One region of the Undibacterium sp. Ji22W genome, then DNA from elsewhere that is predicted to be linked to it. Evidence: predicted binding sites of a transcription regulator. Region 1 holds the regulator's gene; the other holds the start of a gene.

Region 1 (7,640 bases):
ACCCGCACCTCCACGTGGCCATCGTTTTCCGATTGACTGGCTTAACAGATTTCTGTCCGCAATGAATTTAAAAGGTACGCCCGCTTCGAAAAGTATGGTCGCGGCCGTTACCAGAATCGCCGGGGCATGAGCTGGGGTTGCAGATAAATGAATTTTCCAACCCTGATCGGGGAAAATTGCTTCCGGTCCAGTACAGTGCATCCAACATTCGCTCCGATGTAAGGTCCAGTCACTTGGCATGCGTCGTTTCAAACCGACACAGAAGTCCTCAAGGATGGCTGAATATCTCGTTAGCGTTTCATAATGATCTTTACCGGCAAGTACATATAAAAACTTATCATCAATTAATAGTTCTGACATTTTTTTCTCTTTTATGCCATTTCACAGGCGTATTTAGGTTTCATCGAAAATCATAGATTAATAAGTAATCACACATTTCATGCTGACCTTGGTGAAGTACTTAATACTCCACCAAGGCAATGCCGGATTACAACGCGACTAAACTGTCATCCATGAAGCACAACAGATTGCTGTGGGTTGAGCATTGGCATGCACTATTGCTGCTTGTGCTATTTGGTTGTGGCTGTTGTGGGGCAACAGAAATCATGCTTTGCAAGTTCAAAATACGGTTCATATTGTTTTCCTTAAAAATGTAAGTTTAACCATGACGAGTGCCATGGCTTTACTGCGTTTGTCGCAACGTTATGTATGCCGACAGATAAAGTCTATGTGAGAGTCGCGAACGCGGTAACTAGTAGAATCTATGGGTTGACACGCCTATCCTCTTGAAGGGGGAAACGTAGCCAGGTCATGCAAGAGTGAAGAGTGAAGATTGAGTATCTGCGTGTGCCAAGACTGCCGGCATTAAGTGAGGAAAGTAGCTTGTTACGGCTTTACCCCTCGTGCAGTCACTACTTATTGGTCAGATAGATGCTGTTTACTTAGTATTTCGTAGGTAGAAGTAAGAAGCACTCACTAGGCGAGCTAAAGTCATGGTCTTTTCCCGTAAATCAACTCACGAATTCAATTGTGCAGCAGGACGTGACCCAGATTGATTTTGGGTGGGGGGAAAAGATATCGCCCAAATGTTCAAGTATTTTTCTGCTTGTTGGTCACTCACGGGATTGCGGAACTGAAGGGCATTTCTCCGCAGTACAGACACAGGGTCGGAAAAAATTCATCAATGTGCTTTATAAGCTCGACTGAAGTGGGTCTGCGGGATAGAAGTTTCTTTGACGAGAAAATTGAGAAATGGCTGTTTAGAATTACGTGAAAGTTTGCTTGGCCAATGTTGAAAATTCTTTGGCGCGATATAAAACTGCACTCACATCGATTGAGCCGACGTCAAATAATGTTGAAGCTGCTGCGGTACAGACTGTCTACTTACACGACAACTAAATACATTTGTCAATTTTTTGCTGTTACATGCAAGACGAAAGACTCACTGCGAGGCAGCACCCGCAGCTCTTGCTTTACGGTTCGTGCGAACTTTAGCAACAACATTTTGTACGGTATCGAGTACTTTTTTTGCGTTAAATGGCTTAATAATATAACCACTAATACCACTCTTTACAGCTTCTGCCACGATATCCTGATCAGTATTCGACGTCACCATTAACACAAAAACATCTTTCATTACCATCCGTATGCTCTTCAAGGCTTCGATTCCATTCACCTTAGGCATAATCACATCGAGCAAGATGATGTCAGGTTTCAGGCGGGTTGCCATTTCTAATGCACTATCTCCATCGAGTGCTTCACCCACGACGTTATAACCATCATGACGTAAGATCACTCGCAACGTTTCTCGCGTTACATCATTGTCATCAACGATCAATACCGAAATATCTTTATTGTCAGCCATTTTCTAATTTTCAAATGTGTTAAATAAACCGGATGTGTGACGGGCAACTAGTGGTTCAACGCATTCGACAATAATTTCGCCGTGATATCCACTATGGGAATTACGCGCTCATACGCCATTCGTGTTGGTCCAATGACGCCCAAAGTACCAACAATTTTGCCATTCACTTCATACGGGGCAGTGACTACACTCATCTCCTCCATGGGAACGAGTTGTGATTCTCCACCGATAAAAATTCTCACACCGGATGCGTTGCTAGAGACATCCAATAACTGCATTAAACCACTTTTTTGCTCAAATAGATCAAATAATCGTCTCAAAGAACTCATATTCGACGACAAATCGCTGACATTGAGCAAATTCCTCTCTCCCGAAATCACCATATCTTCGGTGTTTTCCGCCATTGCCTCACTGCCAGCTTGCAATGCAGTTTGCATCAAGCGATTCATGTCACTTTGCAATTCACGTAATTCTCGATTGATATTCATGCGCGCCTGATCAAAACTTTGCCCGCCAAAATGTTGATTCAAATAATTGGCGGCTTGGATCAATTGAGTGGGCGTGTAATCCACATCCGTGAGTAAAAGTCGATTGTGTACTTCGTCATTTGGCGCCACGACGACCAACAATATGCGTTTTTCTGACAAGCGCAAGAATTCAACTTGTTTAAAAATCGACTCTTGACGGGCGGTCATGACCACACCGGCAAACTGCGATAGCGACGAAAGAACTTGCGCTGCGTTTGCGATAATTTTTTGCGGCGACCCCGCGATAATTGAAGATTGTAATCGCGTTCCTAACACAGATTCGAGTACAGATTCATCCAGTTCTTGCACTGTCAACAATTGATCAACAAAGACGCGGTAACCGCGTGGTGTAGGGATCCTCCCAGACGAAGTATGTGGGCTGGTAACAAAGCCCATTTCCTCCAGATCAGACATGACATTGCGAATTGTCGCTGGAGACAATTCCAAACCAGAAATTTTGGACAGTTCACGTGAACCGACTGGCTGGCCGTCGGCAATATACCGTTCTACCAGGGCTTTTAATAGTGTTTGGGCGCGATTATCGAGTTGCATGGTTTTATTTTAGGCTAGCCGAAGCAGAAACGCATCGTTTTTGTCGCGCGCGAGCAATCAGTTGCACTGTTATTTGAGTTCGCACAACAGTTCTTGTAAGTCTTTTACAATTAAATCTGGTTTAGGTCCCGCGTAGGTCGCTTCGGTAAGCACGGTACCACGTCGGTTGATCCAAGCCGTCGCCATACCAACTCGCTGTGCCCCACCAACATCGAGATGTAAATCATCGCCGGCATACATGACTTCCGCTGGTTGTAATTTCAAGTGTTGCAGCATCGCCAAAAATATTCTCGGGTCGGGCTTGGCACAGCCAAATGTGTGCGCAGCGAGCGATATAGAAAAGTGTTCACCCAATCCTATCTTCTCGATATCCGCAAAACCATTTGAGATCGATCCTAATATATACCGCTCCTTCAATACATCAAGCGCGGGCATAACGTCGGCAAAAAATGTAACTTGATTCCGCGCATTCGCGAACACTTGCATCGCCTCATCCGCCATTCCCGGCGCCGCGCCATGCTCGACAAATACTTGTTGCAACAATGTATGACGCAAAGCCCACAAATCGTAACTAAAACGTGGTTCAGTCGCCACCAAGGCCTGACGGCGCTCACGCAGCGCTTCAATAGAATATGCGCTAGCAACGGATGGAACTTGCGTCGCGATCCAGTCATGCAAAGTGCTCTCTGCGGAATGAATCACTGGCACGACTGGCCACAAAGTATCATCAAGATCAAAAATTAGTGCTTTGATTTTCATTTCGAAGTCGTAGAACGGAGGCGAGAGGTTTTGCAGTGTAATCGAAAATTGCGCCAGACTTACCAAGATACATTACAAATTAGCGTTCGCCGCCTGCATGTCCCAAGTAGATTGCTTCGCACCGCACAGGGTCAGCATGTATTGCCGATAGACAGCCGGTAAATAACGCCCAGCCACAGTTCCGATATCGCGTATCCAACCCACAGGGTAATGGGATTGATACAGTGGTGTCATAATACGGCTAGCCATTTGATAATACGCGATGTGTTTGCATCGTCGCTGCGAGTATCGAGCAAAAGCCTGTTCGATACTCGTACGAATTGATTCTCCCTTGGAGGCATCGCCTTTATCAGTGGATGATCCTAAACACTGCGCCAAGACAGTCGCATCAATTAAGGCATATTTGCCCCCTGCCCTAATTGCGGACTCATGGCATGAGCTGCATCACCCAATACCACTACATTTTGTTGGTGGTAGGACGCTAACCGGACATCCGCATATTCGGCAATCGAAATCGATGTAGTTGGCGTACCGGACAACCAGTCGGCTACTTCAGGCCAGACCGCTCGTACGCGCGCTATTAATTCTTCCAGTCCGGCATGTTGATATTCAGAAAACGCGGTTTTGGGTAGACTCCAAAATAAGGAATAGCAAGTTCTTTTAGTCGATGGATTGATCCCTGTTGGCAAAATTCCGAGCATGATCCGCGCACCACGATATCGCTGCATTAGAATATGCGGGAATGGCCAATCATCTTTGTCCAACACAGTCCAAAAGGCGCCCCAAGGATATGGTCGATGAATTTGTTTGATATCGAGTCTCTCACGTAACTGTGAACGTGTGCCATTGGCGATAATTAAACCATCTACGCCTAACTCGCCTTGTCTGTGCTGCACCACGACTTGTTGATGATCTTGAATAAAATCGGCGATACCGTTTCCGAGGTGAATAGTCACACCGGAATTACGTGCGCAGTCCCACAAAATTTGGTGTAGCGATGCACGATGTATTCCCAGCCCATGCCAATCTTGTTGCACCGATGCATAATGTAAATCCAAAGTTTTCCAAGAGCCAGAGTAGCCTTCGAGGCTATGCACGATCGCCGCTTTATCTCGAACCATTTCTAACAGGCCTAAATTTTGCAACATCATTTGCCCGCTGGGCTGCAATAGAAGTCCAGCACCTACCGGTGTCGGATCGGCCACGTGTTCGAAGACTGTCACCCGATATCCCTGGCGTGTGAGTAAAATAGCGGCAGCAAGTCCAGCGATACCTGCGCCAGCAATAGCAATATGCGTCATAAGAAAATGGTGAATTTAAATCATTTTAATTATACGATTTTATAGACTACTGATAGGCCAGCGCCAGACGATATTCGGACTCTGCAAAGTAGTAAATCCGTCGCTATCTTCACATTCAAAAGAGTTTCACATGACTATTCATATTCATCGAGCCACCTTAAATGAACTCCCCATTATTGCCCCGTTGTTCGACGCATACCGCGTGTTTTACCAGCAAAGCAGCGACTTAAACTTAGCGAATCGCTTTCTAACCGATCGTCTGCAAAACAATGAGTCGGTGATTTTTTTTGCCTCTGACATCCAGGGTTGTGGATTGGGATTTATCCAGCTCTACCCTAGTTTTTCGTCCGTTTCTGCCAAAAGACTATGGATACTCAATGATCTATTCGTTGCTGAATCTGCGAGACGTAACGGCGTTGCCAGAAAATTGATGAACTGTGTTCGCGCATTTGCAATTGATACTAGCGCAAAAGGCTTATTCTTAGAAACTGGGCACGACAATTTCAAAGGACAAGCCTTGTATGAATCGTTGGGATATCAAAAGAATTCCGAGTTTTATTATTTTCTTGACCTGCAAAATGTAAAGACTACCTAGCGAAGAGTGAAATCTCATATCGGCAACTCACGACGGCAGTCGATTATTGACAAGCTTGGTATGCGCTTCAAACCTTTCCGTGCGCATTTAAGGACGTCTGCAACAAAGCCAAGACTTTCGTATTGCCGACACATCCAATTGACTAAGAATAGTGTAATCTAAAGCCTTCTTCGAACCCCTGCGTCCCTTCTATGATAACGACACCCAAAACCATCGCTTTGATCGGCAAATATAATGCACTTGGCATGGGTGAATCTTTGAGTGAGTTGGCAAGTTCCTTAGCTGACGCGGGCCACATGGTCGTCTTCGATATCGACTCCGCACAAAATTTAGCACTTAACCATTTTCCGGCTTTATCGGTTACTGACATTGGACGTACTGCAGATGTGGCGATCGTACTTGGTGGCGATGGCACTATGCTTGGCATAGCTCGCCAATTAGCGCCTTACGATGTTCCTCTGATTGGCATCAATCAAGGCCGCCTGGGGTTCATCACGGACATTCCGCGCGACCAGATGATTCCGTCGGTAACGAAAATTTTGGATGGCAATCATATCGCTGAGCAACGCTGCATGTTGGAAGCCATCGTGGTAAGGGAGGGTGAACAAATTTTCAGCGGGGTCGCTTTTAACGACATCGTACTATCACGTGGCGCAGGGTCGGGCATGATTGAATTGCGGGTCGAAGTGGATCAGCATTTTATGTATAACCAGCGCTCTGATGGCTTGATCGTCTCGACACCAACTGGCTCCACCGCTTATGCGTTATCAGCTGGCGGACCTTTATTACATCCTAGCCTCGGTGGAATCGCCATGGTACCAATTGCCCCACATGCATTGTCAAACCGTCCGATTGTCTTACCCGAAACCAGCGTCATCAGCGTTGAAATCGTTGCTGGGCGCGATGCCAGTGTGAATTTTGATATGCAATCATTTGCCAACCTGAATCACAAAGACAAAATTATCATCAGCCGCTCGACCCATCACATCACTTTCCTACATCCAGAAGGCTGGAACTACTACCATACCCTACGTGAAAAACTCCACTGGAATGAGTACCCATCAGTGGAAGGTGCGCTCAATTAGTGTAACTTCAATTGTTTTTGTCCCGCAAAAGCCTGTGAATTAATACAGTATTTTGTCATGCTCAGCGCTATGCCCTGAGGTAAAATACGCACTCCAAGGCTCTGGCCTCGATTCAACTTACTGCACTTCTCTTTGTACTTATAGACAGATCAAAACCTATGCTGCGTACGCTTGCTATTCGTGATTTTGTTATCGTTGATGCGATAGAACTGGAATTCTCTGCTGGCTTTACCGTGTTTACCGGTGAAACCGGTGCCGGGAAATCAATCCTAATCGATGCGCTTGCATTAACTTTGGGCGGGCGCGGTGACGCTAGCATGGTCAGGGAAGGAGCACAAAAGGCCGATATTTCCGCTGAGTTTTCCTGCAATCCTGCTACGACGGACTGGTTGGTTGAGCACGACTTTAGTTCCGAGGACGAGCAACTCTTAATCCGTCGGGTAATTGATAACGCTGGACGCTCTAAAGCCTATATCAACGGCGTTAACGCCACCGCTGCGCAACTCCGTGAGCTGGGTGAATTTTTAGTCGATATCCATGGTCAACATGCTCATCAATCTCTATTAAAAAATGAGGCGCAGCGTAATTTATTAGATATGCAAGGCGGTTTGCAAACGCTTACGCACGAGGTTAGCCGTCACTACAAGCATTGGCGTGGTCTGGCAAAACAACGAGAAGAATTCGAACAAAATGCCAAAAACATTTTACAAGAACGTCAGCGTCTGGAATGGCAAGTTGGTGAACTCGATAAATTGCAACTCAAAAAAGGCGAATGGGACGAGATTACCCAAGAGCACAGCCGCTTAGCACATGCCGCGAGTTTATTAGAAGGCGCGCAAGAAGCGGCGGATGTGATTTCGGAATCAGACCATCCTGTATTGTCACAAGTGTCAGCACTCTTGCAAAAATTGGGCCGGTTGGAAGAATTCGATAGCAAGCTCAAGCCGATTATCGAAT
Region 2 (7,640 bases), on a different contig from region 1:
AATTCCCGCTGGCTTCAGCAAATCAGCGCAAAGTGGCAGAATTTTTTCTAAAAATCCCAGATTAAAAGGGGGATCAAGAAAGATCAAATCAAACTTTTGTTGACTAGTCAGCAAATTCTTTACCAACAAGAGTGCGTCACCACGCAGCAAACGAACCTGCTCGGCACGCAATTTCTCTTTAGTTTGTTCTAATTGTTTATACGCGGGGGCGAATGCCTCAAACATAGTCACCTGACTAGCGCCACGACTGGCCGCCTCAAAGCCTAAGGCTCCGCTACCAGCGAACATATCGAGGCAGGATACATTATTCCACTGACCATTAAGTAAATGATGCAACCAGTTAAAGACCGTTTCACGTACCCGGTCAGGGGTAGGCCTTAAGCCATCGGCACTGATCACAGTCAAAGGCGTACGCTTCCAGAGTCCACCGATGATTCTGACCTGATGACTGGCTTGACGATGGGGGCTGCGCGCTAGAGGCTGCGTAGGCTGCGATGCTGGATTCTGGCGATTCTTGTTGTGATTCATAGCGGGGGCGGAAAATCGACGGTCTGCTCTGTTAGAATGGCAGCATTCTAAAGGTTTTTCGTCACAACACCGCAATTGTCTGCCTTGCGATAAGTATTTTCCTGATTGCATCTCTCATTTGCATCGATAGCGAACAATCTCAACACCACTCTTAACGTAAAAATTCATCAATGTTTAGCTTTTTCAGAAAAAAAACGCCAGAGCCAATATCAACGCCACCTAGCGTAGAAATCAAAGAACATCAGTCAGACACTTTGCCCTCTGTCCCACTCTCAGAAGCCAGGAACGACATCAGCGGCACTAACAGCCAAGATATTGCGAGTGAGGGCACTCAACGCGCGACAGAGGAACCTGTGGCCTCGAGCACCGAGGCACGCGTTGAACCAGTTGCTGCACCCGCCAAGCAATCTTGGATTGCACGCCTCAAGCAAGGCCTGGCGAAGACATCATCCAACCTGACAACACTGTTTATTGGCGCTCGTATTGATGATGATCTATACGATGAGTTAGAGGCTGCTTTACTTACCGCGGATGCTGGTGTCGAAGCAACCATGCATTTGCTTGAAAACCTAAAGCGCAAAGTTAAAGAAGAAAAATTAACTGAAGCCGAACAAGTCAAAGCTGCGCTAAAAGTGCTGCTATTGGATTTGCTGAGCCCTTTGCAGAAACCATTTGAACTAGGTCGCTTTCAGCCGCTGGTCATGATGATCGCAGGCGTCAATGGAGCTGGCAAAACCACTACCATAGGCAAACTTGCCAAACACATGCAAGTACATAATCAATCGGTGGTGTTAGCCGCTGGCGATACCTTCCGTGCCGCGGCACGCGAACAATTGATGGTATGGGGTGAACGCAATAACATTACGGTGATCGCACAAGAATCCGGTGACCCGGCGGCAGTCGCGTTTGACGCTGTCGCCTCCGCCAAAGCACGTGGTACGAATGTCGTGATGGTCGATACCGCGGGTCGCTTGCCGACACAACTGCATCTGATGGAAGAACTTAAAAAAATAAAGCGTGTGATCGCCAAAGGTATGGACGGCGCACCGCAAGAAATATTGTTGGTGATTGACGGGAATACTGGACAGAACGCACTGGCGCAAGTGAAGGCGTTTGATGATGCCCTGCAATTGACGGGTTTGATCATTACCAAGCTTGATGGCACCGCAAAAGGTGGCGTGTTAGCAGCCATTGCCAAGACTCGCCCTATCCCGGTGTATTTCATTGGTGTGGGCGAACAAATCGAAGACTTGCAAGCCTTCAACGCCCAGGAATTTGTTGACGCTTTGCTGCAATAATCTGACTGATCCACGAAAGACGAAAGTTTGCGATGATCGAATTCCAACATGTAAGCAAAGCTTATGCGAATGATGTATACGCCTTACGCGATGTGTCCTTGAGTATTGGCGATGGCGAATTAGTGTTTCTGGCAGGACCGTCTGGTGCAGGTAAGTCAACCTTGCTCCGTATGATTGCCGGGCTGGAGAAGCCCAGCAATGGCATGGTGTTAATGAACGGCCAAAACATCAGTAAATTAAAAGCTGGCAGCCTGCCATATCTGCGCCGCAAATTAGGTTTAATTTTGCAAGGGCAAGGTTTACTGCTTGATCGCAGTGTATTGGCGAATGTGATGCTACCGATGATCGTCGTTGGCGAGTCTGTCAGCGAGGCAGAAACCCGTGCCCGCGCAGCTTTAGAGCGACTTAATATGCTGGACAAAGCGAGCTCATCGCCGCTCGAACTCTCTGGCGGCGAACAACAGCGTGTAGCGATTGCGCGAGCGATAGTGAATCGTCCGCAAATCATTCTAGCTGACGAACCTAGTGCTTATCTTGATCGCGATAATGCCATCATCGTCATCAATGCTTTGAAGGCCTTTCAACGTTCAGGCGTAACTTGCATTATCTCCAGCCACGATGAGCAATTCTTAGATCAAGCCAATCGGGTAATTTATCTGAGCAAGGGAGAGGTCAAAGATTCCTGGACTTCCTCAGTAAGCGCGAACATCAGCGCCACCATCACTGCCTAAAAATAGAATTCGCTAGGATACAAAGATCATGACTAACTGGTTCCGCCAACATGCTTATGCTTTGCGTAGCGCACTCACCCATTTACGAGCTGCGCCGGGCAATTTTCTTTTTAACGTGCTGGTGGTGGCGATTGCCTTATCACTGCCAATCGCGGGTCTGACCATCTTGGAGAACATTCGTCCGGTTGCCTCACAATTGTCGATAGAACCGGAAGTCAGTGTTTTTTTGAAACCAGAAATGGCAAGCGCCGATGCGGCAAACTTGCAAACGCCCATCAAGAAAACGCTTAAAGACCTGCAAATTAACGCCAAACTGCGTTTCGTCGCCAAAGACAAAGCGTTGGCAACAATGGAAGGCACGAATAGTCTGGCAGAAGTGTTAGCCACATTGGGAGGCAATCCCTTGCCCGACGCCTTTGTCATATCGCTTTCGAATTCGGACAGCGCCAAGTTAGAGCAACTCACGACAGCTTTGCGTGGACTCGATCATGTCGATGTAGTCCAAGTCGACTCCGAGTGGGTCAAGCGTCTGGCAGCGTTACTGCACGTGGCACAGATGGCCTTGTTGTTCTTAGCCGGCACCCTAGCAGTCGTCGTGATTGTCGTAATTTTTAATGCGACACGCTTGCAAGTGATCTCCCACCAAGCCGAAATTAGCGTGAGCCGGATGTTGGGCGCGACCAATAGCTTTATTCATAAGCCGTATTACTACACAGGTGCGATGTTAGGTGTACTCGCAGGCGGTCTCGCTTTGGGATTCGTCGCGCTTTCTTTACAGCCATTAAATCAAGCCATCGCGGAATTTGCCAAGCTATACGCGTCTGAATTCCATCTCAGCCCGCTCGGCCTATTGCCAAGTCTAGGTTTAATTGTCGTCAGTAAGTTACTTGGTTTGAGTGGCGCCTACCTTTCAGTACGTCGACAATTATCAAAAATTCCACATTAAGCTGACTCGATTCGAATTCCCACCTGCAACTTTCCTAGTATTCTTCGGTCTACATTGTCAATTAAATAGCGAATAAGCGAAAAAAATTAGGCTTTTAATAGCGAAGCACTTGAAATTCGACAAAATAAACAGATTATTAGCACTCATCTCGATTGAGTGCTAATATTAGAACTTGAAGATACCTGAAGTAGTTGGGTATGGCTCGACAGATACAATCTGATTTGATATCAGGAGGAAACATGACACAAACATCAGCACAAGGCCTTTTGCATTCTTCGGACAGCACCGCTTTAGCACTGGGGTTTACCGGTACTTTGGGCAATATTGACGCCTATATTTCTGCGGTCAATCGTTTGCCTATGTTAACCCAGGAAGAAGAAATCGATCTAGCAACCAAGTTAAAACTGCACAACGATTTGAGTGCTGCGCAGCAATTGGTTATGTCGCACTTGCGTCTGGTCGTCTCAATTGCACGTGGCTACTTAGGTTATGGTCTGCCACATGCAGATTTGATTCAAGAAGGCAATATCGGCTTGATGAAAGCCGTCAAACGTTTTGATCCAGATCAGGGTGTGCGCTTAGTTTCCTATGCGATGCACTGGATCAAAGCAGAGATGCACGAATACATCTTAAAAAACTGGCGCTTGGTGAAAGTGGCTACGACTAAGGCGCAACGTAAGTTGTTCTTTAATCTACGTTCGAATAAAGAAGGCTTAGATTCAATGACGCCTTCACAAATCGACAATCTAGCAAGTAAATTAGACGTCAAGCGCGAAGATGTCATCGAGATGGAAATGCGTCTCTCTGGTCGTGATGTCGCTTTAGATGGTTCTAGTGATGACGAAGACGAAAAATTTGCACCTATAGCCTATTTGAAAACCGAAGCTGGTGAACCAAGCAATGTCATCGAAGCACAGCAGTATGATCGCTTGCAAGGTGAAGGCCTAGAATCTGCTTTAGCTAAACTCGATCCTCGCTCACGCCGTATCATTGAATCACGCTGGTTGCAGAACGATGATGGTTCAGGTGCTACTCTGCATGAACTGGCAGAGGAATATGGCGTTTCAGCTGAACGTATTCGTCAAATTGAAAGTGCTGCTTTGAAAAAGATGAAAGGCGCATTGAGCGAATACGCTTGAAACAACCGGATTCGCTAAGTTGCGTAGTTGGCGATCACAAAAAAGGCACTCATCGAGTGCCTTTTGTTTTATCTGAAATACAGACTAGCTGTCCCTACCGTGCCAAGATCAATGACTACTGCAGCAGTATCTTTAAGTCATGCACAATCGCGTTGGTCTTTTGTCCATACTGAACATAGAGACGAATTCTTCCTTCCGGATCAAACACGTAGCTCGCCGCTGTATGATCCATCGTGTAGGTATCTGGTGTTTTACCAGGACTCTTTTGATAGAACACCTTAAATTCTTTTGCCACTTTTGCGGTGGCTTCTGCATTTCCATACAGACCGAGGAAGCGTTTATCAAAATTTGGTACGTAGGCGGCCAACAATTCTTGCGTATCGCGCTCAGGATCAACGGTAACAAACAAGACTTGCACGCGATCGGCTAAGGGACCAAGTTGCGTCATGACTTTGGACATCTCAAACATCGTTGTCGGACACACATCTGGACATTGTGTGTAACCAAAAAACAGCACTACTGCCTTGCCCTTAAAATCGGCCAAAGTACGCGGCTGACCGTTTTGATCAATCAACGAAAAATCTTTCGCGTATTCCAATCCAGTCAAATCTGTATTCACGAATTTCTCAGTTTGCTTACTACACGCACCGAGCATCAAGCTAAGCGCAACCGTCATTGCCAACCATATGGAGCGGGTCCAGCGCGCGTGCAAAGAAAGAGTTTTCATATCAGAATTTAATGTAATGATCGATCAATAAGGCGGCGAATAACAGCGACAGATAAACAATAGAAAAAGTAAAAGTCTTGCGCGCCAATACGTCATCATAATGACGGTAAATTCGCCATGCATACCATAGGAAAGCTAAGCCCAAAATAATCGCACTGACCAAATAAATCATGCCACTCATTTTGACCGCATACGGCATCAAGGTTGTGGCGAATAAAGCTATCGTGTACAGCCAGATATGAAAACGAGTAAATTCAAGACCATGTGTAATTGGCAGCATAGGCAAACCAGATTTCGCATAGTCGTCACGTCTGTACATGGCCAACGCCCAAAAATGTGGCGGCGTCCAAACGAAAATAATCAACACTAACAACCACGCTTGCATCGGCACTTCATTCGCGATCGCTGCCCAACCCAACGCTGGGGGCATAGCGCCAGACAAGCCACCGATCACAATATTTTGTGGCGTTGCTGGCTTCAGAATAATCGTATATATCACCGCGTAGCCAACAAAAGTCACAAAGGTCAGCCACATCGTCAAAGGGTTAACTAAAGCATATAAGATCCACATGCCAGCTCCGCCGATTACTCCGGAAAATAGCAAAATTTGCTGAGTGGTCATTTCACCCTGCGCACTCGGACGCCGCGCTGTGCGTGCCATGCGCGCATCGATTTCACGCTCGACCAGACAATTCACCGCAAATGCGGCACCGGCTAATAACCAGATTCCTATCGTCGCTGGCACCACGATGCGCCAGTCAGGCAATTCTGGAGTCGCCAGAAACATGCCTATCACAGCACAAAACACAGCTAACTGCGTAACACGCGGCTTGGTCAGTGCAACATACTGCGAGAGACGATTAATCAAAATACGAGGCTTGGTCATTATATGTGCTTAAGAAACTGGATCGGCGCTGGAGCGAACCCGATAGTTTAACATGCTCAGGATCAGCACGAGCATGGCAGCACCGGCGTTATGCAAAACGGCGATGGCCAAAGGCCAGGAAAAATAGATAGTGGCAACACCCGTCATGAACTGCATTAACAATACTGCAAATATCGCATTGCCCAATTGTTTCGTTTCTGCTTGCTGTCGACTCAGCCAAGCAACGCTAGCGAGTACTGCCAACACCAACCAAGCGAAACTACGATGCACCCAATGTATCGTGATCAACGCCGAAAACGGCAGGAAATCTCCGCTGCCAGTTCGTCCTAGTTCGCGCCATAAAGTGTAGGCATGTTCAAAATCAAGTTGTGGAACGATCTCGCCATTACACAAAGGATAATCATGACAAGCAAGCGCCGCGTAATTGGTACTAACCCAACCACCAAGTGCAATTTGCAGGGCTAGAATCAAAAATGCAAAAGGCAGGACGCGCACCAACAGTGTCGGAAATTTTACCGGAGCCAGTACTGCTTCACGTTGCCATGCCCACACTAACAAGGCCAGTATAGTCAGCGCCAGCATTAAGTGTATTGTCACGATAATGGGCTGCAATTTCATGGTGACGGTCCACTTCCCAAACGCACCCTGAATTCCCACTAGCACAAACAAGATGGTCGCTAGCCATGGGCTATGACGCATGGATTTACGTTTCCACCAAGCGAATCCCATCTGCAAAATAATTAGCACGCCAACACTCATTGCCAGATAGCGATGGATCATTTCTATCCACGCTTTGGCGACAGTCACTGGTCCAGTCGGCAGCAAAATTTCCGCAGCTTTGATCTCGCTGTGGGCTTGAAATGGATTGGCTTCGCCATAACAGCCTGGCCAATCCGGGCAACCGAGACCAGAATCCGTTAAGCGGGTAAAAGCACCGAAAATAATCAGATCAAATGTCAGAAACAAAGTAACCGCAATCAACTTACGGAACTTATTCTGTTCTTTGGAAATGAGTACCATCGCCAACGGAAACACCGCAAACAACAGTCCTATAATCGCAAGTTGAATCAGCATAATATTTGCCTCAACCTATCGCCGATGCTTTCAACAAACGGCTCAAATCCTTCTTCATTTTATTAGGATCCGCATCTTTCGGAAAACGCATCATCAGATTACCCAATGGGTCGATCAGATAAATGTGATCATATAAACTGGTCCCCGCCTCGGTAGGCAACCATTTTTCCAATTTCGCTTTATCCGCGCGCAGCAGATGCGTGCCCGCGATCCCAGGTTTAATTTGCTCAGCAACCTGTTGTTGATCCGAGATCAACCAGACACGTTCGATTCTGTCCATTTCTTTGCCTTGCACCAGGCGGAGCTGGCGC

Evidence for each region. The regulator HrcA, encoded in region 1, represses chaperone genes, less so after heat shock. The targets are predictions, from matches to a motif close to TTAGCACTCNNNNNNNNNGAGTGCTAA.
Region 2: the regulator HrcA is predicted to act here: its motif matches at 3,640-3,666, upstream of rpoH (RNA polymerase sigma factor RpoH).

Annotation. Positions count from the first base shown of each region.
Region 1 is NZ_JBMPOU010000004.1:372,691-380,330, forward strand. Features, by position in the region: gene lanKC (class III lanthionine synthetase LanKC) at 1-360, opposite strand, end outside; gene ACO0KW_RS19155 (response regulator) at 1,442-1,864, opposite strand; gene hrcA (heat-inducible transcriptional repressor HrcA) at 1,912-2,943, opposite strand; gene ACO0KW_RS19165 (HAD family hydrolase) at 3,013-3,702, opposite strand; gene ACO0KW_RS19170 (hypothetical protein) at 3,775-3,951, opposite strand; gene ACO0KW_RS19175 (FAD-dependent oxidoreductase) at 4,095-5,003, opposite strand; gene ACO0KW_RS19180 (GNAT family N-acetyltransferase) at 5,134-5,598, shown strand; gene ACO0KW_RS19185 (NAD kinase) at 5,790-6,683, shown strand; gene recN (DNA repair protein RecN) at 6,842-7,640, shown strand, end outside.
Region 2 is NZ_JBMPOU010000002.1:510,392-518,031, forward strand. Features, by position in the region: gene rsmD (16S rRNA (guanine(966)-N(2))-methyltransferase RsmD) at 1-528, opposite strand, end outside; gene ftsY (signal recognition particle-docking protein FtsY) at 699-1,826, shown strand; gene ACO0KW_RS09080 (cell division ATP-binding protein FtsE) at 1,859-2,557, shown strand; gene ACO0KW_RS09085 (cell division protein FtsX) at 2,586-3,503, shown strand; gene rpoH (RNA polymerase sigma factor RpoH) at 3,743-4,642, shown strand; gene ACO0KW_RS09095 (SCO family protein) at 4,758-5,318, opposite strand; gene cyoE (heme o synthase) at 5,371-6,255, opposite strand; gene ACO0KW_RS09105 (COX15/CtaA family protein) at 6,265-7,329, opposite strand; gene ACO0KW_RS09110 (SCO family protein) at 7,340-7,640, opposite strand, start outside.